One region of the Bacillus sp. LQ01 genome, then DNA from elsewhere that is predicted to be linked to it. Evidence: predicted binding sites of a transcription regulator. Region 1 holds the regulator's gene; the other holds the start of a gene.
The links. Region 1 encodes Rex, which represses fermentation and respiration genes when NADH is low (regulators of the CRP and FNR family bind a similar motif). Its sites were predicted from a motif close to TTGTGAAATATTTCACAA; they were not measured.
Positions count from the first base shown of each region.

Region 1 (13,615 bases):
TCTTTGTTATATAGAAGAAAGAGAAAATGAATACAAGAACACCAATTAAAAACGGGAATGGCCCTTCTTTCGTATCATACATTACCTCTCCCTCTGGAATTCCGCTAACAAACATGTACAAATTCTTTCCTTCAATAGTAATAGGTGAAAAAGATATAAACTCTTTTCTTGTACTTTCAAATACATTTCTACCATCTGTATAATTAATCGCAAATGATGCTGCATTACGAATCGTATTATGCAAATCGATTTGCTCTTCTTGCGCTTGCTTTGTTTTATATAAAACTTTACCACTTTCATCAGTAACCAATATCTTTAAAGCTCTAGACCCTTGCTCTAAATTTTGGTTCTCCATTTCGATCATATTTGATATAGCTTCTAATTTATTTTCATGAACCGAACTATTTGCCGCTCCTTGAGCTTGGTGATTAATTTGTTCCATACCAGCCCGATAATCGATAGTTGCTTGACGATTCGCATTCTCAAAAAATGGCGCAGCTCCCTTCGCTGACAAAACTCCTAATAACGCACAAGCAGCAAAAGTAGTAATCAATTGAATCCTTATACTCTTTCGTACGCTCTTTACTAATTTCTCAATTAATTCTCTTATTTTCCTTATATAAGTAAACGGATTAAATATCTTTTTCAATCTTATACCCCACTCCCCATACTGTTTTTATATATCTAGGTTCCCTTGGATTCTCCTCAATCTTTTCACGCACTTTCCGAATGTGCACCATTACAGTATTATCAGACTGGAAAGATCGTTCGTTCCACACCTTTTCATAAATTTGCTCCGCACTAAACACCATACCTGGATTTCTAGCTAGCAATTCTAAAATTGAAAATTCCCTCGGAGTTAGTTTCACTTCTTCTCCCTCTACAACAACTTTATGGGTCGAGATGTTGATTTTCATCTCCCCAATTTCTAACTCGTCCTCATTTTGGACAGCGAAACCATTCATTTTCATATAACGGCGTAACTGAGATTTAATTCGTGCAATTAACTCTAATGGATTAAAGGGCTTCGTTACGTAATCATCTGCCCCTGTTGTTAATCCTAAAATCTTATCCATATCTTGCGTTTTGGCAGAAAGCATAATAATAGGCATTTCTTTCGCTTCCCTTACCTTCATACACATATGAATACCATCCACTTTCGGCATCATAATATCTAATACGACTAGATGTATTTCATTTTCTTCCAATAGACGTAATCCTTCTTCTCCGTCTCCTGCTTGTAATACTTTATATCCTTCATTCTTTAAATAGATTGTAATTAAATTCCGAATTTCTTTTTCATCATCTACGACAAGTATTGTTTCGTGTGCCACAATATCTCCCCCATCACTTTTTTAATCCCTAACTTCTATTATAGGAAAACTTCTGAAGAAAAACGCTCGGAAATCCTTAAGATTTTCTGAAGACGCAAAAAGGTCTAGACTCCCCTTAAGTCTAGACCTTTAAAAAACCCCTTTTATTTACGAACGTAGATGAAATATAGCACGAATAAAACTCCCATAACATACATAATCGGATGAACCTCTTTACGACGACCACTCACAACCATTGTAATTGGATAGAAGATAAATCCAATGGCAATCCCAGTTGCGATACTATACGTAAGTGGCATAGAGATAATTGTAAAGAATGCTGGTACTGCAATCTCGAATTTCTTCCAATCAATTTCCCCTAAGGAAGAAACCATCAAGATTCCTACAATAATTAAAGCCGGTGCCGTTACAGCTGGCGTTACAACACTTAATAATGGCGAAAAGAATAGTGCCAGTAAGAAGAATCCTGCTGTTACAACTGCTGTAAATCCAGAACGTCCTCCCGCTGCTACCCCTGCAGACGATTCAATGTAAGACGTTGTTGTTGATGTACCCAAGATCGCACCAATTACAGTTGCAATCGCATCTGCAAATAACGCTTTTCCTGCACGTGGTAATTTATTGTTCTTCATTAATCCTGCTTGATTCGCAACCGCTACAAGCGTACCTGCTGTATCAAAGAAATCTATAAAGAAGAACGTTATAATAACAATCCCCATTTGAACTGTGAAAATATCGCCGAAGTGCGTTAACGCCACACCGAACGTTGGTTCTAGACTCGGTATTGCTCCCACTACAGCTTTCGGAGTATCAATTAATCCTGTTGCAACTCCTAAGATCGCTGTAAGAATCATACCGTAGAATACTGCACCATTAACTTTCTTAATCATGAAGATGATCGTAGTAACAACCCCGAAGATTGCTAGTAACGTTGTGCCCTTTGTTAAGTCCCCCAACCCAACAAGAACCGCATCGTTTTTCACGATAATTCCGGCATTTTGGAATCCAAGGAAAGCAATGAATAATCCAATACCTGCTGCTACTGCAAACTTTAACTCCGATGGAATTGCATTAATGATTTTTTCACGAATACCTGAAGCAGTAAGAATAATAAAGATAATACCTGACATTAATGTTCCGGCAATGGCCGTTTGCCACGGAATACCCATCGTTAAGACTGCTGTATAAGCAAAGAACGCGTTAATCCCCATACCTGGCGCTAAAGCAATTGGATACTTCGCGAAAATACCCATAATTAACGAACCGATCGCTGCCGCTAATGCCGTAGCAACGAATACTGCACCTGGATCCATCCCTGTACCTGCTGGTAACCCTTTAACATTTCCAAGCGACAGCGTAGCAGGATTGACAAATAGTACGTAAGCCATAGATAGAAATGTCGTTAACCCTGCTATGAACTCAGTCTTATAATTCGTACCGAGCTCATCAAACTGAAAATAGCGTTTCATCCTATGTTTCCCCCGTTATATGATTACTCGCCGTATTTCACCCTAGCCCTCTTTTATCCCGAGAAATAAAAAAGGCTTCCATTGCATATATACATGGAAGCGTTCTATAAACAAAGACAAGTTTCCCCTCATCTTTATACAAACGCCTCGTAGTCAAGCCATTTACGGTAGCTAGGTAGAAACTTTCGGGCCATATCCCCGATATTATACGACGGCTATAATATTCACTTTTCGTTTGAATTACATAATCATATTAACTCGACGAAGTAGTTTTGTCAATTTAAAAACGAACATTTTCATAAACTTTTATAGTTTCGTTCGTATTAATGCCAAAATAAAAAAGATCCATCTATGCATAAGCAATAGATGGACCTTTTTATAAATACTATTCCCACTCAATAGTTGCTGGTGGCTTACTCGTTACATCATACACGATACGGTTAACGTGTTTTACTTCGTTTACGATACGTACAGAGATTTTCTCTAATACGTCCCAAGGGATACGTGCCCAGTCAGCTGTCATACCGTCGATAGATGTTACTGCACGGATACCTACTGTGTAATCGTAAGTACGCTCGTCACCCATAACACCTACGCTACGCATACCAGGAAGTGCAGTGAAGTATTGCCAGATTTCACGGTCTAAGCCCGCTTTAATAATTTCTTCACGTAAAATCGCATCAGATTCACGAACGATTTCTAATTTCTCTTCTGTAATTTCACCTAATACACGAATACCAAGACCCGGTCCTGGGAATGGTTGACGCCATACGATTTCATCAGGAATTCCTAGTTCAGATCCTAATACACGTACTTCGTCTTTAAATAACGTGTTTAAAGGCTCAATTAATTTGAACTGCATGTCTTCTGGAAGTCCACCAACGTTGTGGTGAGATTTAATTGTTTGTGCAGTTGCTGTACCACTTTCAACGATGTCTGTGTAAAGTGTACCTTGTGCTAAAAAGTCCATACCTTGTAATTTAGACGCTTCATCATCAAATACGTAAATGAATTCGTTACCGATGATTTTACGTTTTTGTTCTGGATCTTCTACACCTTTCAACTTGTTCATGAAGCGTTCTTTTGCATCCACTTTAATAACGTTCATGTGGAAGCCTTCGCTAAATGTTTTCATAACGCCTTCTGCTTCGCCTTTACGCAGTAAGCCGTGGTCAACGAAAATACAAGTTAATTGATCGCCGATTGCTTTATGAATTAATACTGCTACAACAGAAGAGTCTACACCGCCACTAAGTGCGCATAGTACTTTTTTGTCTCCAACAGTTTCACGAATTTTTTCTAATTCTACTTCGATAAAGTTCTCCATGTTCCATCCTTCAGAACAACCACATACGCCGAATACGAAGTTTTTAATTAAATCGTTACCGTGCTCAGAGTGACGTACTTCTGGGTGGAATTGTACACCGTATAAGTTTTTCGCTTCATTGCTCATACCAGCAATTGGGCAAGACTCACTTGTTGCGTCTACTACGAATCCTTCAGGTAAACCAGTTACTAAGTCACCATGGCTCATCCATACAACTTGCTCTTCTGGAAGGTTCGCATATAATTTTGATTCGTTCTCTACTTTAAGAACAGCCTTTCCGTACTCACGGTGATTTGCACGCTCTACTTTACCACCGAAGTGTTGCGTCATAAGCTGCATACCGTAACAAATACCGAAGATTGGTAAACCTAGTTCAAAGATTTTTTCATCACAATGTAATGCACCTTCACCGTATACGCTATTTGGTCCACCAGAGAAAATAATCCCTTTTGGATTCATTGCTTTAATTTCTTCTGCAGTAATTGTATGTGGATGAAGTTCACTGTATACACCGAACTCACGAATTCGACGTGCTATTAACTGATTGTATTGACTTCCAAAATCTAAAACGATAATTGTATCGTGTTGTTTCTTCAAAATAATCACCCCAACGTTAGTTCTCGTATATAAATATTTTCACCAATTTGGCGAAAAGCATTACCAATATAATAAAAAAAGCCAGTCCTCCGCCTCTAGTCTCATAACAAAGAAAAGGCAGGGGTCTGGCTTTATAAAGAAAGATAGTCTCCGCTCTTTATAAATATAAGACACACTGCCTTCATAGTCAGGTTGTTTGCGGTAACCCGGTAGAGACTCTCAAACCATATCATTGAGGATATATGAAGGATCGTTTTATATTATCTTCCTAGATTCTAACAATGAAATATCAATATGGTCAAGAGAGAAAGCGACAAAATTCTACAGAAATTCATTTCCTTTTCTAAAAAACATAAAAAAACATCCATTTCTATATAGAAATGGATGTTTTTTAGGGCAAACGGAATTACATCATTCCGCCCATACCGCCCATGCCCATGCCGCCCATGTCAGGCATTGCTGGTGCATTTGGTTCTGGCTTGTCAGCTACTACAGCTTCAGTTGTTAAGAACATAGCTGCAACAGATGCTGCGTTTTGAAGTGCAGAACGAGTTACTTTAGCTGGATCTACGATACCAGACTCAAGCATGTTAACCCATTCGCCAGTAGCTGCGTTGAAACCAACGCCTACTTTTTCGCCTTTTAGACGCTCTACAACTACAGATCCTTCTAGACCAGCGTTGATTGCGATTTGACGAACTGGCTCTTCTAGTGCGCGAAGTACGATGTTGATACCTGTTGCTTCGTCGCCTTCAGCTACGATAGAAGCTACTTTTGTGTATACGTTCATAAGTGAAGTACCACCACCTGCAACGATACCTTCTTCTACTGCTGCACGAGTTGAGTTAAGTGCATCTTCAATACGAAGTTTGCGTTCTTTTAACTCAGTTTCAGTTGCTGCACCTACTTTAATTACCGCTACGCCACCTGCAAGTTTTGCAAGACGCTCTTGTAATTTTTCACGATCGAATTCAGAAGTTGTTTCTTCTAATTGCGCACGGATTTGACCGATGCGAGCTTCGATTTGTTCTGTGCTTCCTACACCTTCAACTACAGTTGTGTTTTCTTTTGTAACAACAACTTTACCAGCGCGTCCTAAAGATTCAACTGTAGCAGATTTTAAGTCACGACCTAATTCTTCAGTGATTACTTCGCCACCTGTTAAGATTGCGATATCTTCTAGCATTGCTTTACGACGGTCACCAAATCCAGGAGCTTTAACAGCTACTACATTGAATGTACCACGAAGTTTGTTCACTACTAATGTAGCTAACGCTTCGCCTTCTACATCTTCAGCAATGATAAGAAGTGGTTTACCTTGTTGTACCACTTGCTCTAATACTGGTAAGATTTCTTGAATGTTAGAAATCTTTTTGTCAGTGATTAAGATGTATGGGTTATCAAGAACTGCTTCCATTTTGTCAGAATCAGTAATCATGTAAGGAGATGCATATCCACGATCAAATTGCATACCTTCTACTACGTCTAATTCTGTTGTGAAGCCTTTAGATTCTTCTAAAGTAATAACGCCGTCGTTACCAACGCGCTCCATTGCTTCAGCGATTAATTGACCTACTTCTTCGTCAGCTGCAGAAATAGCAGCTACTTGTGCGATAGAAGATTTACCTTCGATTGGTTTAGAAATCGTTTTTAATTCTTCGATTGCAGCAGTAACAGCTTTTTCGATACCTTTACGAAGACCCATTGGGTTAGCACCAGCTGTTACGTTTTTAAGACCTTCACGAATCATAGCTTGCGCTAATACAGTTGCAGTTGTTGTTCCGTCACCAGCTACGTCATTTGTTTTGCTAGCAACTTCTGCTACTAATTTCGCACCCATGTTTTCGAATGCATCTTCTAATTCGATTTCTTTTGCGATTGTTACACCATCATTTGTAATAAGTGGTGAACCAAATTTTTTCTCAAGTACAACGTTACGACCTTTTGGTCCAAGCGTAACTTTTACTGCGTTTGCAAGAGTGTCGACACCGCGAAGCATCGAACGACGTGCTTCTTCACTAAATTTAATATCTTTTGCCATAATAATTGACCCCCTTGGATTTTTTAAGATTTATATAATTAACCGATAACTGCTAAAATGTCACTTTCACGTAAAATCAAGTAGTCTGTACCTTCATATTTCACTTCAGTACCTGCATATTTTGAGAAGATGATAAGATCACCTGCTGCTACCTCTAAAGCAACACGCTCACCATTCTCAAGCACTCGACCAGTACCTACTGCAACAACTTTACCCTCTTGTGGTTTTTCTTTTGCAGTATCTGGTAATACGATACCACTTGCTGTTTTTTCTTCTGCTTGAACAAGCTCAATTACAACGCGATCACCTAATGGCTTTAGCATGAACAATAACCTCCTCATTTTGTTATGTAAATTTCTTTTATTAGCACTCAAGTCATCCGAGTGCTAACACACTTATAATAATAAATAATCTCAATTTCTTTTGCAAGTAAAAAAATCATAATTTTTTCGCAAATCACTATATAGAATACTGCCTTTACTATATGAATCGTTGTTTCCACTGCTCGTATGTTACAATATGAAAGGACACCCTAAGTTGTTTTCGCTACACACACAACTTTCTCCTGTCTTCTATTATAATTTCAAATAAGGATTTACGAAAAAAACATAATTCAAGTGAGGTTTATATCGTAGGTAGCATATTTACATGTTATCCTAACTTATCTCATACACTATAGTTAGAAAGGATGGTTAAACCATTTGAAGAAACAATACTGGTGGATTATCGTTACATACATTTTAATGCAGTTATCTGGCGTTGTTGGATTGCCACTTCTCCTAAAAACAGGACTCTATGATAATAGAGGATTTACCATTGAGGAAAAAGGACAAATCATAACGGGACACTGGGCAATTATTAGCTTCTTTGTTGCATTATGTATCGTACTTTGGTTACTTAGAACAGATATTCGTGACAGGCATTTAGATCCAAAGCGCTCTTCTGCTCCAGCTACTATTGGATGGATTTTCATCGGGTTCTTCTTGGCTTTCTTTTCACAAATAGTTGCCGGTATGATCGAGATGCAGCTGCTAGGAATTAAACAAGGTTCAGAAAATACAATGAAACTGATGGAGATTGCAAGAACGACCCCTTGGTTCCTTATTGTTGTATCTATAATTGGACCTATCTTAGAAGAAATCGTATTTAGAAAAATTTTATTTGGTGCACTTTATAAGAAGTTTAACTTCTTTATCGCAGCTATCATTAGTTCGCTTGTATTCGCAGCAATTCATTTTGATTTTACTCATTTATTGGTATACACTGCTATGGGGCTCGTATTCGCCTTCTTATATGTGAAGACGAAACGGATTATCGTTCCGATTGCAGCTCATGTTGCGATGAATACATTGGTCGCTATTGGGCAAATTTTTATGAGCAATGAACAAATTCAAGAAATGATTAAAGAAGCTGAAAAAATGCAAGGCTTTATCGGAGGATTTTTTGTATGAGAAACTCACCATTGTTCATGGCTGCACTATACTTCCTTCTTGGATGTATCTTTACACGCTTCGCCATTACGAACGTGACAGATACAATCTGGAATATGTGGACAATACTATTTGCAGTTATGGCAACAATTGATTTTAATTTGGCACTTCGCCTTATATTAATTAAATTCACAAAGAAGAAACAATAATAAAACGCAGAGGTCGCTTCCTCTGCGTTTTATTGTGGATAGTTTTTCAAAAAGTAAACTAATGTTTGTAACTCTACAGCTAAGTCAATATGATGAATTCTAATATTCTCTGATACGTTTAATCGCGCTGGTGTGAAATTCAAAATACCGTGCACGCTCGTTTCAGCTAATCTATCTGCTACAGCTTGTGCTACTGTAGCCGGTACTGTTAATATTGCCACTTGTATATCATTTGATAATCTCTCTTCTAATTCATCTAAATGATATACAGGAATGCCCCCGATTTCTGTTCCAACTTTCTCTTCACTAACATCAAATGCCATTTCAATTTTTGTATTATTGTTTTTCGTGAAATTATAATGTAAGAAAGCGGTCCCTAAATTACCTACTCCAATAAGTGCTACACGTGTTATATCATCTTGATCAAGTGTTTCGCGGAAAAATGATAATAAATAATTTACGTTATATCCATATCCCTTTTTCCCTAACGCTCCAAAATACGAAAAATCTCTTCGTATTGTTGCGGAATCTACTTTTACTGCCTCACTCAATTCGGCCGATGAAACACGCTGCTTACCAGAAAGAGATAAGTTTTGGATAAATCGATAGTATAGAGGCAATCTTTTAGCAGTGGCTTGTGGAATCTTTTGCTGATCCATATGACCTCTCCTCTCTTCCTATCTTTATTCATATACTTTAATCAAATACAGAAGTTTAGCACTCATTAAATTCCTTGTATAATAAAGAGAAGAAGTATTCTCTCTTTATTTTAAACTATACACTATTTTTAGTATGATTGAGAAATATAAACATGGCAAAGTTAAGAAATTATTTGAGGTGAAAACATTGATTTTATTACAAGTAAACGCGCTTTCGAAATTATACGGTGCAGAAACGATTCTTGCAAACATAAAATTGGAAGTACAAACAAAAGATCGTATCGCATTAGTTGGAAGGAATGGAGCAGGCAAATCTACATTATTAAAAATTATCGCTGGTGAATTATCTCATGATGGTGGCGAAATTATAAAACCGAAAGATGTCTCAATCGGATATTTAGCTCAAAATACTGGACTAGAAACGTCTTTAACAATTTGGGATGAAATGCTAACCGTCTTTACCCACTTACAGCAAATGGAGACAAAACTTCGAAGACTTGAGCAAGAAATGGGAAAAGAAGAAAACTTTTCAAACGAAGCTACATATGAAAGATTGTTAGCTGATTATGACCAATTGCAACTCAATTATAAAGATCAAGGTGGATATCAATATGAAGCGGATATTCGCTCCATTTTAAGCGGCCTTGGCTTCCCAGTTGAAACGCACCAGACGACGATCTCTACTTTAAGCGGCGGGCAAAAAACAAGATTAGCTCTCGGGAAATTATTATTAACAAAACCAGACTTACTTATTTTGGATGAGCCTACAAACCATTTAGACATCGAAACATTAACGTGGCTTGAGCAATATTTACAAGGTTATCCTGGCGCAATATTAATCGTTTCACATGACCGTTATTTCTTAGACAAACTCGTTACACAAGTATATGAAATTTCAAATAAAGAAAGCAGACGATTTGTTGGTAACTACAGTAAATATTTAGACTTAAAATCAGCATTATATGAGCAAGAAATGAAACGTTACGAAAAACAACAAGATGAAATCGCAAAACTTGAGGACTTCGTTCAAAAGAATATAGCTCGCGCTTCTACAACGAAACGTGCTCAAAGTCGTCGTAAACAACTAGACAGAATGGAATTATTAACGAGACCATTAGGGGATTCTAAGTCAGCATCATTCCACTTCGATATTGAAAAGCAAAGTGGAAATGATGTTTTACAAGTAAATGATGCAACCATTGGCTATGATGAGAACCCTATAATTGAACATGTAACTATGCGCTTAACTCGCGGAGATAGTGTTGCTTTAGTTGGTCCAAACGGAATTGGGAAATCCACATTGTTAAAGTCTATTGTGAATAAGTTACCACTATTAAATGGTGATGTTTCTTTCGGATCAAATGTATCTGTTGGTTATTATGATCAAGAACAAGCAAACTTAACATCTTCTAAACGGGTTTTAAATGAACTATGGGATGAATATCCACTGCAACCTGAAAAAGAAATCCGTACTATACTCGGGAATTTTTTATTCACAGGAGATGATGTACTGAAACCAGTATCTTCCCTTAGTGGTGGACAAAAAGCTCGATTAGCTCTTGCAAAACTTATGATGCAAAAGTCAAATTTATTAATTCTAGATGAGCCTACGAACCACCTTGATTTAAATAGTAAAGAAATTTTGGAGAATGCTTTAATTGATTATCCAGGGACTCTTCTATTCGTCTCACATGACCGCTACTTTATTAACCGTGTAACAACGACTGTGGTTGAGTTATCAACAGAAGGTGCACAGGAATATTTAGGGGATTACGATTACTACGTTGAAAAGAAAAATGAAATGATTGAACGTGCAGAACTTGAACAGCAAGAAAGTGACATTCCTGTTCAAAAGGTGGTTGCACAAGAGAAATTAAATTATTTAGAAGAAAAAGAGCGTAAAAAACTAGAGCGTCAACGCACTAGAAAAATTGAAGAGCTAGAACAAAGTATATTGGAATTAGAAGAAGAAATTGCTACGTTAGAAGATCAACTTTGCTTACCAGAAATATATGCAGATTATGAAAAAGCTAGTGAAATTACAACTAAAAAGCAAACGCTACAAGAACAACTTGAAACTTGCATGGCAGAATGGGAAGAGCTGCATGTATAAGCATATTTAAATAAGGAAGATGTCTCATAAGTCAGGATTTTTGACTATGCGACATCTTTTTTTCTTTTAATACAGAAACAATTTTTTGAGTATATCAATCGTAACTTAGAATATACCAACGATTTTTCAAATATATCTATTGTAACCCTATATATATTAACAATTCGACACGAAATATCGATTTAACGACAAAGATTGACAATATTAGCATCTTCTATAATAGGGGGATGTTTCAAAATGTTTTTCGGGGATATCTTCTTACTTTTTATTTCCCGAAAAAGAACAAATTCAAAGGTCTGACATCATCCTATTTATCCACAAGTTTATACACATATCCACCTTTATAAAATAAACCTTAAAATAACTTTTCCACATTATCCACAATCAACAAAAAAGTTATCAACATTTTATATACACAATAAAACCCACATTATCAACAGACAATATGGGTTTTATCCACAACCTGTGGTTAATTATGTGCATAACTATGCTTCAATATCTAATCCTGGATTTGCATTTAAGGCTAATGTTGCACGCTTACCTTGTTCATAAGCAATTGTCCCTGCCGCTGCAATCATCGCTGCATTATCTGTGCATAAAGATAGCGGCGGAATAATTAATTCAATGTTTTCTTTTTGTGCAAATTCCTCTTCTAATCGCGCACGAAGTCCTTTATTAGCAGCTACTCCACCAGCAAGAAGTAATTGCTTTACATTATAAGCTTCTGCTGCACGAGCTGCTTTCGTTACAAGTACATCTATTACACTTTCTTGGAAACTTGCCGCTAAATCTTCTGGCGCAATTTCTATACCGCGTTGTTTTGCGTTATGCACAGTGTTGATAACTGCTGATTTCAATCCACTAAAGCTAAAATCATATGAATCCGGTTCTAGCCATGCACGAGGCAAATCAATTGTCGGTTCTCCTTCATGTGCAAGGCGATCAATATGAGGACCACCTGGATATGGCATAGATAACGTACGAGCTACTTTATCATATGCTTCTCCAGCTGCATCGTCTCGTGTTTCACCAATTACTTCGAATGAACCATGTTCTTTCATATAAACAAGTTCTGTATGCCCACCAGATACAACAAGTGATAATAACGGGAATTGAACTTCTTTTACTAAACGGTTCGCATAAATATGACCAGCAATATGATGAACACCGACTAACGGAATATCATGTGCAAACGCTACTGCCTTCGCTGCATTTACTCCAATTAGAAGTGCTCCTACTAAACCGGGACCTTCTGTTACAGCAATTGCATCAATATCATCAAATGTGATGTTTGCTTCCTTTAAAGCTTCTTCTAACACAACTGTAATTTCTTCTACATGATGACGGGATGCAATCTCTGGTACAACGCCGCCAAAACGTTTATGACTTTCAATTTGTGATGCAACGACATTCGCAATAATTTCCGTTCCATTTTTAACAACTGCTACTGCTGTTTCATCACAACTTGTTTCAATACCAAGTATAATCGTATTTTTTTCCATTATATATTCACCCACATTACGAGACCATCTTCCTGATTGTCTGCATAGTATCGTTTACGAATCCCACCATTTTGAAATCCGTATTTTCTGTATAACTGCTTTGCTACTTCATTTGATACACGTACTTCAAGTGTCATTGTTTTTACCCCTAGTTCTTTCGCTTCAGAAATAACTGCTTTCAATAGGGCATCTCCTAACTTTCGACCTCGGTATTCTGGCAAAATAGCTATATTTGTTATATGTGATTCATCAATAACTATCCACAATCCACAATACCCGACTACACGACCATCTTTTTCTAACACAATATAATGTGCATGTTCATTCATCGTTAATTCACGGTGAAAGGCATCTGCAGTCCAAGGAGTTGAAAAAGACGCTTCTTCAATAGCTACAATTTGAGCAATATCATCAAGCTCCATCTTTCTAAATATCATATCCATCTTCTGCAAGCTCCTACTTGTTTTGACTTTCTAACCACTTTGTTTCAGCTTCAGCTAAACGAAGATAGCTTGGAACAAACGTATGCACATCTTGTTCTTCTTTTTGTAATCCTAAGAATGCTAGCTCGCTTGGTCTTGGGTTATTTTTAGTAAATGGAGCGAATACAGCTTGATCACCTAAATGTTCTATAATTGTTTCTTTATGCAATTTAACATCGTTACCGATAAATAAAACAGGCTGTCCTTTATCTTTTAACATTTGCAACCAGTCTACAATAAGAATAATTCGGTCTTCTTCTATTGAAGTTAACTGCTCTCCTTCATATGTATATAACCCAGTATAAATTTGCCCACGTCTTCCATCAAATAAAGGACAAATTAACCCGTTAAAGTTAGCACCGTTTGCAGCTACTACCTCTAAACTTGATACACCTACAATTGGTATTTGAAGTGACCAAGCTAATGTTTTCGCCGCTGTCACGCCTATGCGA
Region 1 covers NZ_JBYEZL010000012.1:1,160-14,774, forward strand. The annotation lists gene ampS (aminopeptidase AmpS) at 1-649, opposite strand, end outside; gene AC22L0_RS28780 (response regulator transcription factor) at 633-1,334, opposite strand; gene AC22L0_RS28785 (NCS2 family permease) at 1,478-2,803, opposite strand; purine riboswitch at 2,934-3,035, opposite strand; gene guaA (glutamine-hydrolyzing GMP synthase) at 3,189-4,727, opposite strand; purine riboswitch at 4,892-4,993, opposite strand; gene groL (chaperonin GroEL) at 5,134-6,768, opposite strand; gene groES (co-chaperone GroES) at 6,807-7,091, opposite strand; gene AC22L0_RS28805 (CPBP family intramembrane glutamic endopeptidase) at 7,470-8,219, shown strand; gene AC22L0_RS28810 (YdiK family protein) at 8,216-8,407, shown strand; gene AC22L0_RS28815 (redox-sensing transcriptional repressor Rex) at 8,437-9,066, opposite strand; gene AC22L0_RS28820 (ABC-F family ATP-binding cassette domain-containing protein) at 9,254-11,179, shown strand; gene tsaD (tRNA (adenosine(37)-N6)-threonylcarbamoyltransferase complex transferase subunit TsaD) at 11,665-12,681, opposite strand; gene rimI (ribosomal protein S18-alanine N-acetyltransferase) at 12,681-13,124, opposite strand; gene tsaB (tRNA (adenosine(37)-N6)-threonylcarbamoyltransferase complex dimerization subunit type 1 TsaB) at 13,138-13,615, opposite strand, start outside.

Region 2 (16,982 bases), on a different contig from region 1:
AGCTTTCTACAATACTCAGTATAAAAAGAAGGATTGTTTTTTCAAGAACAGGTTGTTTTCCCATTTGAAATATTAGTTTCATCTTTCACACCTCCACATATAGCGCTAGGTTGTACTATATTATTCAGGAGGGGGGAACAAATATGCATGATATAGAGAAACTTTCAGCACTGTTTTTGTAAGAGGATTGATAACTGACAAAAGTGAGGTTTTGGCGAAATAAAAAATCCTGCTAGTATAGCAGGATAACTCGCGATTAAAAAATGCTCCAACCTTCTTGAGCAGAAAGAAGTTCAAGGATTTTAAAACCGGCAATACTATTTCCGTTTGCATCTAAAGCTGGTCCGAAAATACCGATTCCCATGTCTCCTTTTACGCAGCCAAAAATACCACCGGCTACACCACTTTTTGCAGGAATACCAACACGAATTGCAAATTCACCAGATTCGTTATACATACCACATGTGACCATAAATGTTTTGCAAATTTTTGTAATATGCTTAGGGATAATTTGTTTTTTCTTATATGGATCATATCCATCCATTGCAAAAATTAAGCCGATACGTGCTAAATCGATGCAGTTTACTTCAACTGCGCATTGACGAGTATATAAATCCATAAGTTCTTCAATATCACAATCGATAATTCCGTTTTGTTTCATATAATAACAAAGTGAACGGTTTAGGTAAGCTGTCTCTAGTTCTGAATCGGCAACTTTAGAGGAATAATTAATAGTAGGATTATCTGTTATTTCACGTACAAAATGAAGAATACGTTCCATTTTTTCCTCGTTATCTTTTCCTGCTAACATGCTTGTAATAGCTAAAGCTCCTGCATTTATCATTGGATTAAGGGGTTTGGACGGACTTGTCGTTTCTAACTTAATAATAGAATTAAATGGGTCACCCGTTGGTTCCATTCCAACTTTAGAAAATACATATTCTTCACCACGGTCTAAAAGGGCAAGGGCAAGTGTAATTACTTTGGAAATACTTTGAAGAGTAAATAGTGTTTGTGAGTTGCCTGCATGGATATATTCTGTTTCTTTATGGAAAATGGCAATCCCTAAATCGTCTGGATTTGCATTTCCTAGTTCGGGGATATAAGTAGCAAGTTTTCCTTTTTTCGTATATGGTTTTACTTGTTCTAACAACTGTTGTAAGTTGTTTGTTTCAATGCACTGCATAGTACCAACGCTCCTATTTTGAATTAACTAAGTTTACTTTTCCCGATATGCTCGGAAATAAATAATAACATGAAAAAGTGGAATGATAAAACGAAAGTTCAATGTGCTATAATAGGTCTTTCGTTTCGAGTATTCTGTATTTTAAAAAGGAGAATTTTCCTTTTATATAACAGTTTGGAAATAGGAGATTTATCCATAAAAAGTTCAGAAATAAAAACTACACATCTATACAACTATATGTTATTATGGTTATGTAATAGAAAGCGTTTTCTAAAGCGTACTTATAATGATAACGATTTCATAAATTTAATTAGGGGGAATTAAAATGTTGCAGTTTTTACAACGTATTGGTAAAGCTTTAATGCTTCCGATCGCAGTACTACCAGCAGCAGGATTATTGCTTCGTTTAGGGCAACCAGATGTATTTGATATTCCTGTTATGGCACAGGCCGGCGCAGCAGTTTTTGATAACTTAGCACTTATTTTTGCAATTGGTATTGCAATCGGTCTTTCAGTGGATGGTAGTGGTGCAGCAGGTCTTGCAGGTGCAATTGGTTATCTTGTTATGAAAAATAGTATTGATGCACTTAGCAAAGGGTATTCAACTGCTGAATTACAAGGTAAATTAAGTAAAGTCCAAGATTTAATAGGTAATAGCGCAAATGTAGATCCATCTAAGCTTGCGGATACAATGACACAAGTATCTAAGGCTGCTGAATTATCGACTAAAGTAGATATGAAAGTCTTAGGTGGTATTATTGTTGGTGTTATAGCAGGACTTCTTTATAATAAATTCCATAAGATTAAACTTCCAGAATGGTTAGGTTTCTTTGCTGGAAAACGTTTCGTTCCAATTGTTACATCAGTCGTGATGCTGATATTAGGAATTCTATTTGCACAAATTTGGCCAACAATTCAAAATGGTATTGATGCATTAGCTCATGGAATTGTTAATTTAGGTGCAATTGGTTCAGGATTATTTGGTTTATTAAACCGTTTATTAATCCCAATTGGTTTACACCACGTAATGAACACATACTTCTGGTTTGTATTTGGGGACTTTACAAATGCAGCAGGTAATGTTGTTAATGGTGATATTGCTCGTTTCCTTGCAGGTGACAAAACAGCAGGTATGTTTATGACTGGTTTTTTCCCAGTTATGATGTTCGGTTTACCAGCAGCATGTTTCGCAATGATTGCAGCTGCTAAACCAGAAAAGCGTAAAGCAGTTACTGGTATGTTAGCTGGTCTAGCATTAACTTCATTCTTAACTGGTATTACAGAGCCTATTGAATTCTCATTCATGTTCTTATCACCAGTATTATATGGTATTCATGCTGTATTAACAGGTCTTTCTTTATTCATTACAACATCGCTTGGCATTCATGATGGTTTCTCATTTAGTGCCGGTGCAATCGATTACGCTTTAAACTTCGGTATTGCAACAAAACCAGTCTTACTAGCAGGTATCGGTTTAATTTACGCAGCAATTTATTTCATAGTATTCTACTTCTTAATTAAGAAGTTCGATTTAAAAACTCCTGGTCGTGAAGATGACGATGAGTTAGTTGAAGATGGTGAGGCACCAGTTGCAGGTTCAATCGGTGAAACTTACGTAGCAGCTTTAGGCGGAAAAGAAAACTTAACAGTTATTGATAACTGTGCAACACGTCTACGCTTACAAGTAAAAGATGCTGGTCAAGTAAATGAAGCAGCATTAAAACGTGCTGGTGCAAAAGGTGTTATGAAATTAAGTAATACAAGTGTACAAGTTATCGTAGGTACAAATGTTGAATCTGTTGCCGATGATATGAAAAAACACGTATAAATAATGAGATAAGAGGATGTCCAAAAAGATTGATAAAATCAATTTTTTAGAGGATATCCTCTTTTTTTTGTTAATAATTTAACGGGAATCTTACTTTTGTAAATTTTCTTTTTCTTTTTTGTACATATAGGTTGGTAATATGTGCAGTGCGTGATAAAGTAGGGATGATATAGAATGGATTATCCATAATCTACTAAAATAAATCTTTAATAGAGGAATTAAATTATTGGTGAGTAAGGGGAAAAAAGCAATTATGGATCAGGAAAAAAATAATGCGAATGGGAAAGTACGTCGGCCGATTGTATACATAAAAAGAACAATCATTCTCGTCTTACTATTATCACTTGTATATTTTATGTATACAAAAATTGTTGCGCATAATAAGAAAGAAGAAACTTTAAAAGCGGCAGCAGAAATGAAGAAACAAGAAGAGCTAAAAAAGAAAGAAGAAAAAAAGAAACAAGAAGTACAGAAGCAAAAACAAAAAGAGCAGGAAGAACAAGTGAAGCAAGCGCAAGCTGTGGAGAAGCTTCCCGAGGGACCACCTCAAGAAATTAATGAAAACGCTCAATTAGACCAGTATTTACAAAACGCAGGATTTAGCGGGACAGCTGTTATTGTAAAGAATGGAAAAGTTCTTTTGAATAAAGGGTACGGTATGGCAAATAAAGAACAGAAAGTACCGAATAATTCAGAGACGACTTTTTATATTGGTTCTATTTCAAAGGCATTTGTAGCAACTGCTATTATGCAGTTGAAAGATCAAAATAAATTACAAGTAGAAGATACTGTTGCAAAGTATATTCCAAATTTTCCTCAAGGTAATAGTATTCAGCTAAAACATCTATTAACACATACATCAGGGATTCCCGAATATGAGCAGGGAAAAGAAGATATTTCTCATGAAGAACTGATAAAGCGGATAGGAAATCAAAAGCGTATTGGTGGTCCAGGAGAGAAATGGAAGTATTCTGACTCGAACTACTCTATACTTGCATACATTGCCGAGAAGGTAAGTGGACAGTCGCTCGAAGAATATATTAAGCAACATATTTTTGCTATTGCGGGTATGAAACATTCTGGTTTTGGCACAGCGTTAGAACAAACAAGATTCCCATCAACGGGTTATAAAATAGTAAATAATAATATGACAACACCTAATATTCCGAGCATGTCACAACTATATGGTTGTGGTGATATATACACAAGTGCGCATGATTTATATTTATTTAACGAAGCACTATTCTCTGGTAAATTAATTTCAAAAGAGAGTTACGATCAAATGTTTACGGGTGGAAAAAAGGATTACGGGTTTGGATGGTACGTAGACCCAGGAAGCTATTCGAATCACGGTGTAATGCCAGGATGGAATTGCTTAAACGGATTTAGTAAAAATGGTAGTGTATATGTTGTTTTATTATCTAACATTCAAAATAACATTAAATCATTTGGTAAAGTGAATAACGATATTTATTCGATATTGCGGAATATTGAAGTGTAAGAAACTATCCTTTTGGATAGTTTTTTTTATGCCTTGAACCAAATATTTCTTTTAGAAAATGTATGTCTTACCTATCACAAAAATATCTATTTTGTATACATTAAGATGTATGGATGTGAAATTTTATAATCTAAAAATAATAGGAGGAGAAGTGTATGTGTCTGTTCAGAAAATATTGGAATAAATTATCGAGATTGTTTAATAGGCAATTAGATTATTTTTTAGATAATAAGTTATTACCTGCTGTGGAAAGACTTTTATTTTCACAAAACTTCGCGAGATTTATTCAAAGAAACTCTAAGCAAGCTACTGAAGAAGTTATTGAATCAAGTAGATTTCAATCTATTATTTGTAACATTTTAAAAGAATGTACTACATCACCTTTTAAAGAAATTGCAGAGCAGTATTTAGGTAAAAACGTAGAAATTACTGTGACAGTGGGACAGTTAACAGGCGTTATTGTAGCAGTTGGTGATGACTTCTTAACATTGCAAGAAGGAATAGGAACAGAAGTTTTATTACCATTTACAAGTATTATATCAATTAAAGAAGCGTAAGAAAGGAGCGTTATATATGTTATTTACTGATGAATTACGTAACCATGTTGGGGAACTAGTGCAAGTTGTGACAGCTGTAGAAATCATTGCAGGCGTTCTTTTATCTGTGACGGATGGGGCAGTAATTGTTCGTACTTCTCCTTCTTATGGACCACCAGAAGATGTAGTTGTGCGTATTCCTATTATTGCTTATGTTCGCTTGGAAGGGTAAGAGTGATACAAGTATGAGAGTGTCAGTTGTTATTCCAGTGCATAATGAAGCAAGTACTTTATCAAAAGTTTTAGTAGAAGTAAGAAAGCTCGAACCATATGAAATTATCATAGTAGATAATGGATCGACAGATGGTACGAAAGAAATAGCGCTACAGCATAATTGCCGTGTGATTTATTATAGATATTCCCTTGGTAATGATGTGGGACGGGCAATTGGTGCTAGAGAAGCAAAAGGTGAAATTGTTTTATTTTTAGATGGTGATATCGTCATGAAAAGTGAAGAATTATACAATTTTATTAAAGGAATACAGCAAGGACATGAGATTGTTTTAAATAATTTAACATGGTCCGTTTATTTGAAGATGAGACCGCATTATACGACGGTTGGAAAATATATGTTAAATCGTTATTTGAACAAGAAGGAGTTTGTTGTAGGATCTTTAATTGCAATACCACATTCGATAAGTCGTAAAGTGATTGAAAAACTGGGGTGGTGGAATTTAGCAGATCCAGCATTATTTCAAGCGATGGCGATGTCTAGAGGAGTAGATATTTCTGATATGGCTTCAGTTGATGTCATTTACACAAATAAAGTTCGTCCTGTCCATACGGGCACATCACCTGGCTCTCCTTATCCGAAAGCGACTAGTCGTATTATGGGTGATCATTTGCGTGCTTTACAATACGTAATCGAAACATACGGTAATCGCGGTGGTTTTTCAGAGGACAATAGAGATAGAGCGTTTGTAGGAAAGTATAAACCAGTTTTATTACAAAAGAAAAAAGCGAAATATAGTGCCATTATCCCGGTATCAGAAGAAAAAATAATTATAAGGTCTGTTATACAAGAAGTGAAAGAAGCAGGTGTAGATGAAATTATAGTTGTCGCAAATGGAGCAGATGTTGAGACTGTTAAACAGGCAAAGCTAGAGAATGTTATTGTAGTTGAATTTACGAAGACGCTTGGACATAATGTAGCACGAGCAATAGGGGCTATGCATGCTACGGCAGATATTTGTTTATTCGTTGATGGTGATTTTGTTATTCCAGCAAAAAAACTCACTCCATTTTTACATGCTGTTGAAGATGGAAATGACGTGGTGTTAAATGATTTACAATGCTTATTAGATATGTTTCATCCAGCAGATCCAATTAGTATGGGAAAATACTTTTTGAATTTGGTAGCGAAAAGACCAGATTTATGGAATAACTCACTAACTGCTGTACCACATGCCATGCATAAGAAGGTAATAGAGAAAATAGGATATGACTCCCTTATCATTCCGCCATTAGCACAAGTGAAAGCTATTTTAGAAGGATTCTCTATTACAACAGTAGAGTTAGTAGATGTTATAAAAACAAATCGAGTACGTCCAGAGCAACACGAATTTGTAAATGGGCGTATTTCAGCGTTTGATCGTATTTTCGGTGATCAACTTGAGGCGGTTACGTATTTATTACAACGTACGGACGAACGTGGTGGCTTTACTGATGGAGATAGAGATAGAGATATCATTCAACAATTGAGAAGGGAAGAAGAGAATACAAATGAATAGTAGTAAAGTAGCTATTATTGGGTTAGGGTATGTTGGCCTTCCTTTAGCGGTACATTTTGCAGAAAGAGGGCATACAGTACTTGGATTAGATAAAGATATTAGAAAAATAGACTCAATTATAAAAGGAGAAAGTTATATTCCAGATGTTTCTTCTAAAGAGTTACAAAGTTTATTGACGAAAAAAAAATTAACAGTAAACACACCGGATCAAGGCATTGCTGATTTTCAAAGTAGTGATTATGTTATTGTCACTGTCCCGACTCCAATTAATGAACAAAGAGAACCAGACTTAAGTGCCCTCATTTCAGCTTCGCATTATATACAACAAAACCTTCAAAAAGGACAAACCTTCATTTTTGAAAGCTCCACATATCCAGGCACACTTGAAGAAGTCATCATACCTATTATTTCTCAAAATAGTAACAAGGTAGGGGAAGATTTCTATATCGGATATTCCCCTGAGAGAATTGATCCAGCAAATAGTCAATATTCAGTTCAAGCTATTCCAAAAGTTATTAGTGGACAAACAGAAAAGTGTAGACAAAAGGTACAGGATTTATATAGTACCATTTTTGACGAAGTTGTACCTGTTAGCTCTCCGAAAGTAGCAGAGATGTGCAAGCTATTTGAAAATATTCAGCGCTTAGTTAACATTTCTTTAGTAAATGAACTAAACACACTATGTGAAAGTTTAGGCATTGATTTTTATGAGGCCATTGAAGCGGCATCTACAAAACCATTTGGGTTTACTCCATATTGGCCAGGGCCAGGGATAGGGGGACACTGTATTCCAGTAGACCCTTTATATTTTCAATGGAGAATAAAAAAGAATGGGGCAATTAGTCAATTAATTGAGGCAGCACATATAATTAATGAAGAAATGCCAGAGAAAATGGTCCGGAAAGTAAAAAGTGTGGTGCAATCACCTGCAACGGTGTTAATTGTAGGGATTGCGTATAAAAAAGATGTAAATGATTTGAGAGAATCACCAGCGTTACCGATTATTCAATTATTAAGAAATCAAGGATACGAGATAGAATATCATGATCCTTATATTTCTTTCGCGGAAATTGGAGATAAGGTGTATCAATCTGTTTCTTTAGATGAAGAAAAAGTTAAAAAAGCGGATTGTATTTTAATTTTAACGGATCATTCTAATATTGATTGGAAGCTTTTTAAAGGAATGGACCGAGTAATAGATACACGCGGGATTGTAAAGAAGGTGAGTAAATGAGTAAGAAATGTTTAATTACAGGTGGGGCCGGATTTATCGGGTCGCATTTAGCTGAAGAGTTGATGAGAAGAGGTTATGAGGTCACTGTTGTGGATAACTTTTATAAAGGTAAAAATAAGTACCATAAAGAGTTAATGAAAAAAATCCGTGTTATTCCAATAAGTGTTTTAGATAAAAATTCTATTTATGAATTAGTAGATCAGCATGATGTCGTGTTTCATTTAGCAGCAATTTTAGGTGTGAAAACAACAATGGAAAAAAGTATAGAGCTCATAGAAACGAATTTTGATGGGACGAGAAATATTTTACAAGCAGCGTTAAAAGGAAAGAAGAAAGTAGTTTTTGCTTCTACTTCAGAAGTATATGGTAAGGCCAAGCCGCCTTTCTCTGAAGAGGGAGATCGATTATACGGGGCAACTTCTAAAATTCGTTGGAGTTATGCAGTTTGTAAAACGTTGGAAGAGACATTATGTTTAGGATACGCATTAGAAGGTTTACCGGTAACGATTGTTCGATATTTTAATATTTATGGTCCAAGAGCGAAAGATGGTCCGTATGCAGGGGTAATCCCGCGATTTATTAGTGCGGCTTTGCAAGGAGAAGACATTCTCGTATATGGAGATGGAAAGCAGACACGTTGTTTTACGTATGTGAGTGATGCGGTAGAAGCAACAATTCGGGCAATGGATGAGAAGGTAAATGGTGAGATTATTAATATAGGTTCTGAGAATGAACAGAGTATAAAAGAAGTAGCAGAAGTAATTAAAAAATTAACGAATTCTTCTTCGAAGATTGTACAAGTGCCTTTTGAAGAAGTATATCCTCATGGTTTTGAAGAAATTCCAAATAGAAGACCAGATGTAACAAAATTAAAAAAGCTTGTTCAATTTCAGGCGAAAGTAACGTGGGAAAACGGATTGAAGGAAACAATTAAGTGGTTTCGTGAACAAAACAATGGCTAAGTCATTATCTGTTATTATTCCTGCATGTAATGAGGTCGATACGATTTCAGACGTTATTCAATCGGTAAGACCATTAAATCCAGTAGAAATTATTGTAGTAGCAAACGGTTGTAATGATGGAACAGAAGATGTTGCAGATCGTTTAGGGTGTAAAGTAATCAAACATACAGAGCTACTAGGGAACGATGTTGGACGTGCAGTCGGCGCAAAACATGCGATAGGTGATGTATTACTATTTATAGATGGTGATTTTGCTATTCAAACTTCAAAATTAAAATTATTCCTTAATCCGATTTTATACGATCAGGCAGATGTAGTTTTAAATAATTTGGATGCATTATTTTTAAAAAGGCAAAAACCTACTTCTATTACAGTATGGCGCCAAATATTAAATGCAATGTTAGAGCGTGAAGAATTAAAAATTAATTCTTTATTAGATGTACCTCATGCGCTGACGAAAGAAGTCGTTCAAAGCATCGGATATGAATGTTTTGTTAATCCTATTGTGGCTCATTTACGCCTACTTCAAAGTAAATGGAGAATTAGTCGTCATTGCGCCATTGACGTTATTACGCCAAATAAATTTCGTCCATTCCAGCATGCTGCATATGGAACAAATCTTTCCCAATCTGAAAAAAGAATGATAGGTGATCATATAGAAGCAGTAGCGGCACGGATATTAAGCAGTGATGAGCGCGGAGGATATTATGATGGAAATAGGAAAAGGGATAGTGTCTATCATACTTTAAGTTTTGAAGAGTTTTATCAAGGATGGGGCGTCACATCTAATTTGTATAAAGGAAAGCAACTATCTGTTGTTATTCCCGTACAAGATGAAGAGAAAACAATTGGAAACGTTATAGAAGAGCTTCGCAAAATTGAACCCTTCGAAATTATCGTTGTCGTAAATGGTTCGTCAGATAAAACGAAAAAAATTGCAAAAGACAAAGGGGCAACGACAATTGTATATAAAGAAGCACTCGGAAATGATGTAGGGCGCTCACTTGGAACTTATTTTGCCAAAGGAGAAATTGTGTTATTTATAGACGGCGATTTTATTATTCCAGCGAGTGAGCTATATCCTTTTGCAAAAGCTATAGCAGATGGAAAGGACGTCGCATTAAATGATTTAAATCACTATTTAGATTTAAGAGTACCACTTCATCTTGTAACTGCATTTAAGTATGCACTAAATTTAGCTTGTGATAGAAAGGATTTAGGGGTAGGCTCACTTATTGCGGTACCTAATGCATTTAGCCAAAAGTGTTTGAAAGCAATTGGGTATAAATCTTTATTGTCACCTTGTGTAGCACAAGTGAAGGCTCTTCTGTCTGGATTTGAAATTGCATGTGTATATCGTGTTGAGGTTGATAAGATGAACCGTATTCGTCCCAGTGAACATTTCGCAAAAATAGGTCACCCTCCTGCTGTACTTCGAATTATAGGTGATCATATAGAGGGACTAGAGCAAATAATTTCATTAACAGACAATCGTGGCGGATTCTATGATGGCAATAGAAAAAGAGATGTTTTATAGAAGTAACAAAAAAGTGTACAACATGTGTACACTTTTTTGTTCTGTTATAAAAACTATAACAGATTAGGAGATAAGAGTATTACAGCTCTACAATGGGTATTGTTCTTATATTACAAAATAGGACTCGTATATAAGGATACCAAAAAAATACAATTAAGGAAAGGGTTAATTTTAAAGACTTTTAAATGAAGTTAACACTGTATATATAGTAGTTTGCTCAATATTTCACAAACATGTCACAACTATTTCGTTCACTTTCGTAAAAAAGTAGTATTCTAAGTGTGTAAGCTGTTATATAAAAAATCTTAGTCCTGTACTAATCAAAAATGGAGGAGATTAGGATGACTCAAGTATTAGAAAATGTTAAAAACGCATGGGAAAACTTTAAAGGTGAAAAATGGAAAGCAGAGATTGATGTTCGCGATTTCATTTTAAATAATGTAAACGTTTTCGAAGGAGACGAATCTTTCTTAGCAGAAGCAACTGAAGCAACGAAACAACTTTGGGATCAAGTAATGGATTTAACAACGAAAGAACGTGAAAACGGTGGCGTTCTTGATATGGATACAAAAATTGTTTCTTCTATTACATCACATGCCCCTGGATACTTAAATAAAGATATTGAAAAAGTAGTCGGTTTCCAAACTGATAAACCATTTAAACGTTCTTTACAACCATATGGTGGTATTCGTATGGCAGAACAAGCTTGTGAATCTTATGGATACGAAATGGATAAAGAACTTAGTCGTATTTTTAGAGATTGGAGAAAAACTCATAACCAAGGTGTATTTGATGCATACACACCAGAAATGAGAAATGCACGTAAATCAGGTGTTATTACGGGTCTTCCAGATGCATACGGACGTGGACGTATTATCGGTGACTATCGCCGAGTAGCGTTATATGGTATTGATCATTTAATTGAAGCGAAAAAAGCTGATTTAAATTTAACTGGCGGTGTAATGAGCGAAGATACAATGCGTTTACGCGAAGAGTTATCTGAGCAAATGCGTGCACTTCAAGAGTTAAAAGAAATGGCCGCTTCTCATGGCTTCGATATTTCTAAGCCAGCAACAAACACGCAAGAAGCATTCCAATGGTTATACTTCGCATACCTTGCAGCGATTAAAGAGCAAAACGGGGCTGCAATGAGTCTTGGGCGTACTTCTACATTCTTAGATATTTACATTGAAAGAGATTTAGCAAATGGTACTTTAACAGAAGAAGAAGTACAAGAAATTGTAGATCACTTCATTATGAAATTACGTCTTGTGAAATTCGCAAGAACACCTGATTATAATGAATTATTCTCTGGTGACCCAACTTGGGTAACTGAATCTATCGGTGGTATGGCATTAGATGGTCGTCCATTAGTAACAAAGAACTCATTCCGTTTCTTGCATACATTAGATAATTTAGGACCAGCTCCAGAACCAAACTTAACTGTTCTTTGGTCTAAACAATTACCAGAGAACTTTAAAAACTACTGTGCGAAAATGTCTATTAAAACATCAGCAATTCAATATGAAAATGATGACATTATGCGCCCTGAATACGGCGATGATTACGGTATTGCATGTTGCGTATCTGCAATGAGAATCGGTAAACAAATGCAGTTCTTCGGAGCTCGTGCAAACTTAGCGAAAGCATTATTATATGCGATTAACGGTGGTAAAGATGAAAAATCTAAAGCACAAGTTGGTCCTGAGTACGCACCAATTACTTCTGAAGTATTAAATTATGAAGAAGTTATGCATAAGTTTGATATGACAATGGAATGGTTGGCGGGTCTATATTTAAACACATTAAATGTTATCCATTACATGCATGATAAATATAGCTATGAACGTATTGAAATGGCACTTCATGATACAAACGTTCTTCGTACAATGGCAACAGGTATTGCTGGTCTATCTGTAGTAGCAGATTCATTAAGTGCAATTAAATACGCAAAAGTAAAACCAATTCGTGATGAAAATGGTATTGCAGTTGACTTCGAGATTGAAGGAGATTTCCCTAAATACGGTAACAATGATGATCGTGTAGATGAGATTGCTGTAAATCTTGTAAAAACATTTATGAATAAACTTCGTAAACATAAAACATACAGAAATTCTGTTCATACAATGTCAATCTTAACAATCACATCTAACGTTGTATACGGTAAGAAAACTGGTAATACTCCAGATGGCCGCCGTACTGGAGAACCATTTGCACCAGGTGCGAACCCAATGCATGGACGTGATACAAAAGGTGCATTAGCTTCATTATTATCTGTGGCTAAATTACCATATGAAGATGCACAAGATGGTATTTCTAATACATTCTCTATTATTCCGAAAGCACTTGGTAAAGAAGATGATGTACAAGTACGTAACTTAGTATCAATGCTTGATGGCTATGCAGTAAAAGAAGGCCACCACTTAAATATTAACGTATTTAACCGTGAAACATTAATGGATGCAATGGAACATCCTGAGAAATATCCACAATTAACAATTCGCGTATCTGGTTACGCTGTAAACTTTATTAAATTAACTCGTGAACAACAAATTGATGTAATTAACCGTACAATGCATGAAAGCATGTAAATGAAAAAAGTGTCCCTTCGCTCTTAATATATAGCGAAGGGAGGCTGTTTCAATAAAGGAGGAAGTAACATGGTAAAAGGAAGAATACATTCTGTAGAGTCTTGTGGTACTGTTGATGGCCCAGGGATTCGTTATGTCATATTTACACAAGGGTGTTTATTACGTTGTCAATATTGTCATAATGCTGATACGTGGGAAATCGGTAAAGGTAAAGAAATAACAGTTGAAGAAGTGATGCAGGATGTGACATGTTACCTTCCATTTATTGAAGCTTCCGGAGGCGGTATAACAGTTAGCGGTGGAGAGCCATTATTACAGCTAGACTTTTTAATTGAGTTGTTTAAAAAGTGTAAAGAGGCTGGTATCCATACAACAATCGACTCTTCTGGTGGTTGTTATTCTGAGGAACCAGAATTCCAAAATAAGCTAGATATTTTAATGGATTATACAGATTTAGTTTTATTGGATCTGAAACATATCGATTCCAAAAAGCATCGTAAATTAACAGGGAAACCAAATGAACATATTTTACAATTTGCTCGTTATTTATCGGATAAGAATAAACCGATTTGGGTACGACACGTATTAGTTCCTGGTGTTACGGATAATGAAGAGGATCTACAAAAACTATCTAGCTTTATTCAAAGTCTGTCTAATGTTCAAAAAGTTGAAGTGTTACCATATCATAAGCTTGGTGTATATAAATGGGAGGCGCTTGGACACAAGTATCCACTCGCAAATGTAGAACCACCTACTGAGAAAAATGTAGAACATGCTAAATATATTTTACAAGCGGTCTAATCCAAATATTGGATTAGGCTTTTTGCTTTCTTTACAATAAAATCTAGAGTATATATTGATAAAAGAGTATACTGAAAATAGAATATCCATAATTTTGTACGGAATAAATGGAGAAATTTACATAATTGTAAAGGGAAATCAAAATAGTAAAAAGAATTAAGAAGTAAAAGAGTGAGTATCATGGAATAGAGAACATTTGTAAGTTATTGCGAAAGCTCTTATAGGAAAGTATAATGTAAAGATATGAGCACAGATAGGATTAAGGGGTCAATCTTATATGCTTTGCATATCCACGACAGGTACATAGCTGAAAGGGAATTATTAAAATCTGTTTATGTAATTTTTAAGGAAAATGTTTTTCCTATTGTCGTATATGCAATATGGAGAAACAAAAAGCTAGGAGTGGATTTGTTTGATAAAAAACCCCAAGGTTTTAATATTAACTGCACATTACGGTAATGGTCATGTGCAAGTAGCAAAAACATTAGAACAAACATTTCGCCAAAAAGGAATTGAAGATGTTATTGTATGCGACTTGTTTGGAGAATCACATCCATTTATAACTGACATTACAAAATATCTATATTTAAAAAGTTATACAATAGGAAAAGAATTATATCGTTTGTTTTATTACGGGGTAGAAAAAATTTATGATAAGAAAATAGCATCTTGGTATGCGAACTTTGGAAGGAAACGTTTGAAAACACTTTTACAGGTGGAGAAACCAGATATTGTAATTAATACATTTCCAATTATCGCTGTACCAGAATTAAAGAAACAAACAGGTATTTCAATTCCTGTCTATAACGTATTAACGGATTTTTGCGTGCACAAAATATGGATTCATCGAGAAGTAGATCGTTATTTTGTTGCAACGGATCATGTGAAAGAATTGATGGTTGATATCGGTGTACCTGCGGAACAAATTGTTGAAACAGGAATTCCAATTCGGAGTAGTTTTGAGTTAAAGGTAAATCCAGAAATCATATATAATAAATATCAGTTATGTAAGAATAAAAAGATTTTACTAATTGTAGCAGGTGCTCATGGGGTATTAGGAAATGTAAAAGAACTATGCCAATCATTTATGTCAATGCCTAATTTACAAGTAGTTGTCGTTTGTGGGAAAAATGAAGCTTTAAAACAGGATTTATTAAGTTTACAGAAGCAAAATTCCGATGCATTAAAAGTGTTTGGGTATGTTGAAAATATTGATGAATTATTCCGTATTACTTCTTGTATGATTACGAAGCCAGGCGGAATAACATTAAGTGAAGCAGCAGCGTTGCAAGTACCTGTCATTTTATATAAGCCTGTTCCAGGACAAGAAAATGAAAATGCGATGTACTTTGAAAGAAAGGGAGCAGCAGTTGTCATTCGCGATGATAGTGAGGTTTTTGCAAAAACAGAGGCATTATTACAAGATGATGTGAAGCTTCTTCAAATGAAAGAAGCAATGAAAAGCATCTATCTTCCAGAGCCAGCTGGCCATATTGTAGATGCAATTTTGGCGGAAAATCATGCAGAACCGCGTCATATACCTATTAAATCACCTGCTCTTGCACAATCTTTTACTTAATATGAAACCCTCTTTGTATATGTAAAGAGGGTTCTTTATTATTTTTAAAGAAAATTTAGTGAGTTATCCACAAAAGGATTGCGCTTTCATTAAACAGTAAAGTCGGAATATTAACAACTATATCCACATTGTCCACAATTTTTAGAAAAATATCCACAATTAAAACAGCTGATATATGCTTTAATATAGAAAAATATTAAATGTTTTTGAAAATTACTAACAATTTCATCGGTTTTGTGGATAAAGTTGTCCACAGCAAAAAAGTCCCTTATGTATAAGGGGCTTTTTTGCTTACTTCTATCAGTCGAGAAAATTATGTAATGAAAATGAATAATTAGGGGGGAAACTTCTAATTATTCATTTTCACTTTAAATGCTTTTCGAGCGATATCCTGCTGCACGATCTGCTTTTTGAAATTCGCGTTGATAGAGAACTTCTTGTGTACTAGATAATGTGTTTTTTGCTTTATCACGTTTCTTTTTATCCATTACAAATCACCTCGTGTCTTAAAGTTACTATTTATCGTTTCCAAAGACATGAGGGGATATACGCATATGGAAAATGTTAACGATTGATTATCATTTCAGAAAATTTAGATTACGCTTCTTTTAATTGATGAGCATCTTGGAAGGTTGTATCTCGCATTGTAGCAAGTGTGTATTGATCTTTTGGAATTTCATATAAGTTATACACTTCTTCGTTTGCGTTAATTTCATCATATACGGCTTTTCTTGTTTCGTTTGCTAGATTCACATATTGCAGTTTTTCTGCAGCTTTAATAGAACGAATATTTATTTTACGAATACGCATGAAAATTGTTTCAATATCTAATTCATAGAAAAGTTCACTAAAAAATGAATCTTTTGCCAATTTGTTATAGCCTTTTCCATGATATGGTTTGCCAAGCCATGTCCCGAGAAATCCAGCTTTTTCTTGCACATCAAATAAAGTAATTGTTCCGATAGGGTTACCCCATTCATCTAAAATTGTGCGTGAAATTAATTCACCACGCTCTTCAGCTTCAATCGTTTGTTTCGTTAAGAATAAATATTCTTCATAAGAATAAGCCTTTTGACGCACAAAAGGGAAGACAGCTGGATCCACCATTAACTCGTATAGAACGTGGCTGTCGTGTAAGTCGCGTTTTTTCAACATACTAACTCCTCCTCACACGAGGGTAGCATGACGAAAAAACACCCCACCCTCGAAATTTTTATATCAATCTTTAAAAAATTTCGGGGTGGGAATCGAACCCACTAGAACCAGTTTCTAACGCTGGTGGCGCACCATTTGCCTTCCCCATTCATCAATTTGAAAATGATAATCACGACACAAATTGATTATGGTTTCATTCAGTTTATAATCGTATAATACTTTATCTAGTCAAAAAAATAAACTAGTTTTTTTTATTTTTTTTGTAAATTATTTTCCCATCAA
Region 2 covers NZ_JBYEZL010000004.1:171,190-188,171, forward strand. The annotation lists gene AC22L0_RS24300 (DUF3969 family protein) at 1-82, opposite strand, end outside; gene glsA (glutaminase A) at 257-1,186, opposite strand; partial or broken gene AC22L0_RS24310 (transcriptional regulator) at 1,256-1,370, shown strand; gene nagE (N-acetylglucosamine-specific PTS transporter subunit IIBC) at 1,512-3,014, shown strand; gene AC22L0_RS24320 (serine hydrolase domain-containing protein) at 3,268-4,515, shown strand; gene AC22L0_RS24325 (LSm family protein) at 4,671-5,072, shown strand; gene AC22L0_RS24330 (LSm family protein) at 5,089-5,283, shown strand; gene AC22L0_RS24335 (glycosyltransferase family 2 protein) at 5,297-6,841, shown strand; gene AC22L0_RS24340 (nucleotide sugar dehydrogenase) at 6,834-8,075, shown strand; gene AC22L0_RS24345 (UDP-N-acetyl-alpha-D-glucosaminuronate decarboxylase) at 8,072-9,037, shown strand; gene AC22L0_RS24350 (glycosyltransferase family 2 protein) at 9,030-10,574, shown strand; partial or broken gene AC22L0_RS24355 (hypothetical protein) at 10,543-10,763, shown strand; gene pflB (formate C-acetyltransferase) at 10,916-13,165, shown strand; gene pflA (pyruvate formate-lyase-activating protein) at 13,235-13,966, shown strand; gene AC22L0_RS24370 (diglucosyl diacylglycerol synthase) at 14,379-15,545, shown strand; gene AC22L0_RS24375 (YfhE family protein) at 15,914-16,033, opposite strand; gene AC22L0_RS24380 (GNAT family N-acetyltransferase) at 16,143-16,700, opposite strand; gene AC22L0_RS24385 (amidohydrolase) at 16,942-16,982, opposite strand, start outside.
Region 2: pflB (formate C-acetyltransferase) is a predicted target of Rex. The motif match lies at 10,788-10,805, and genes of this name have one in related genera.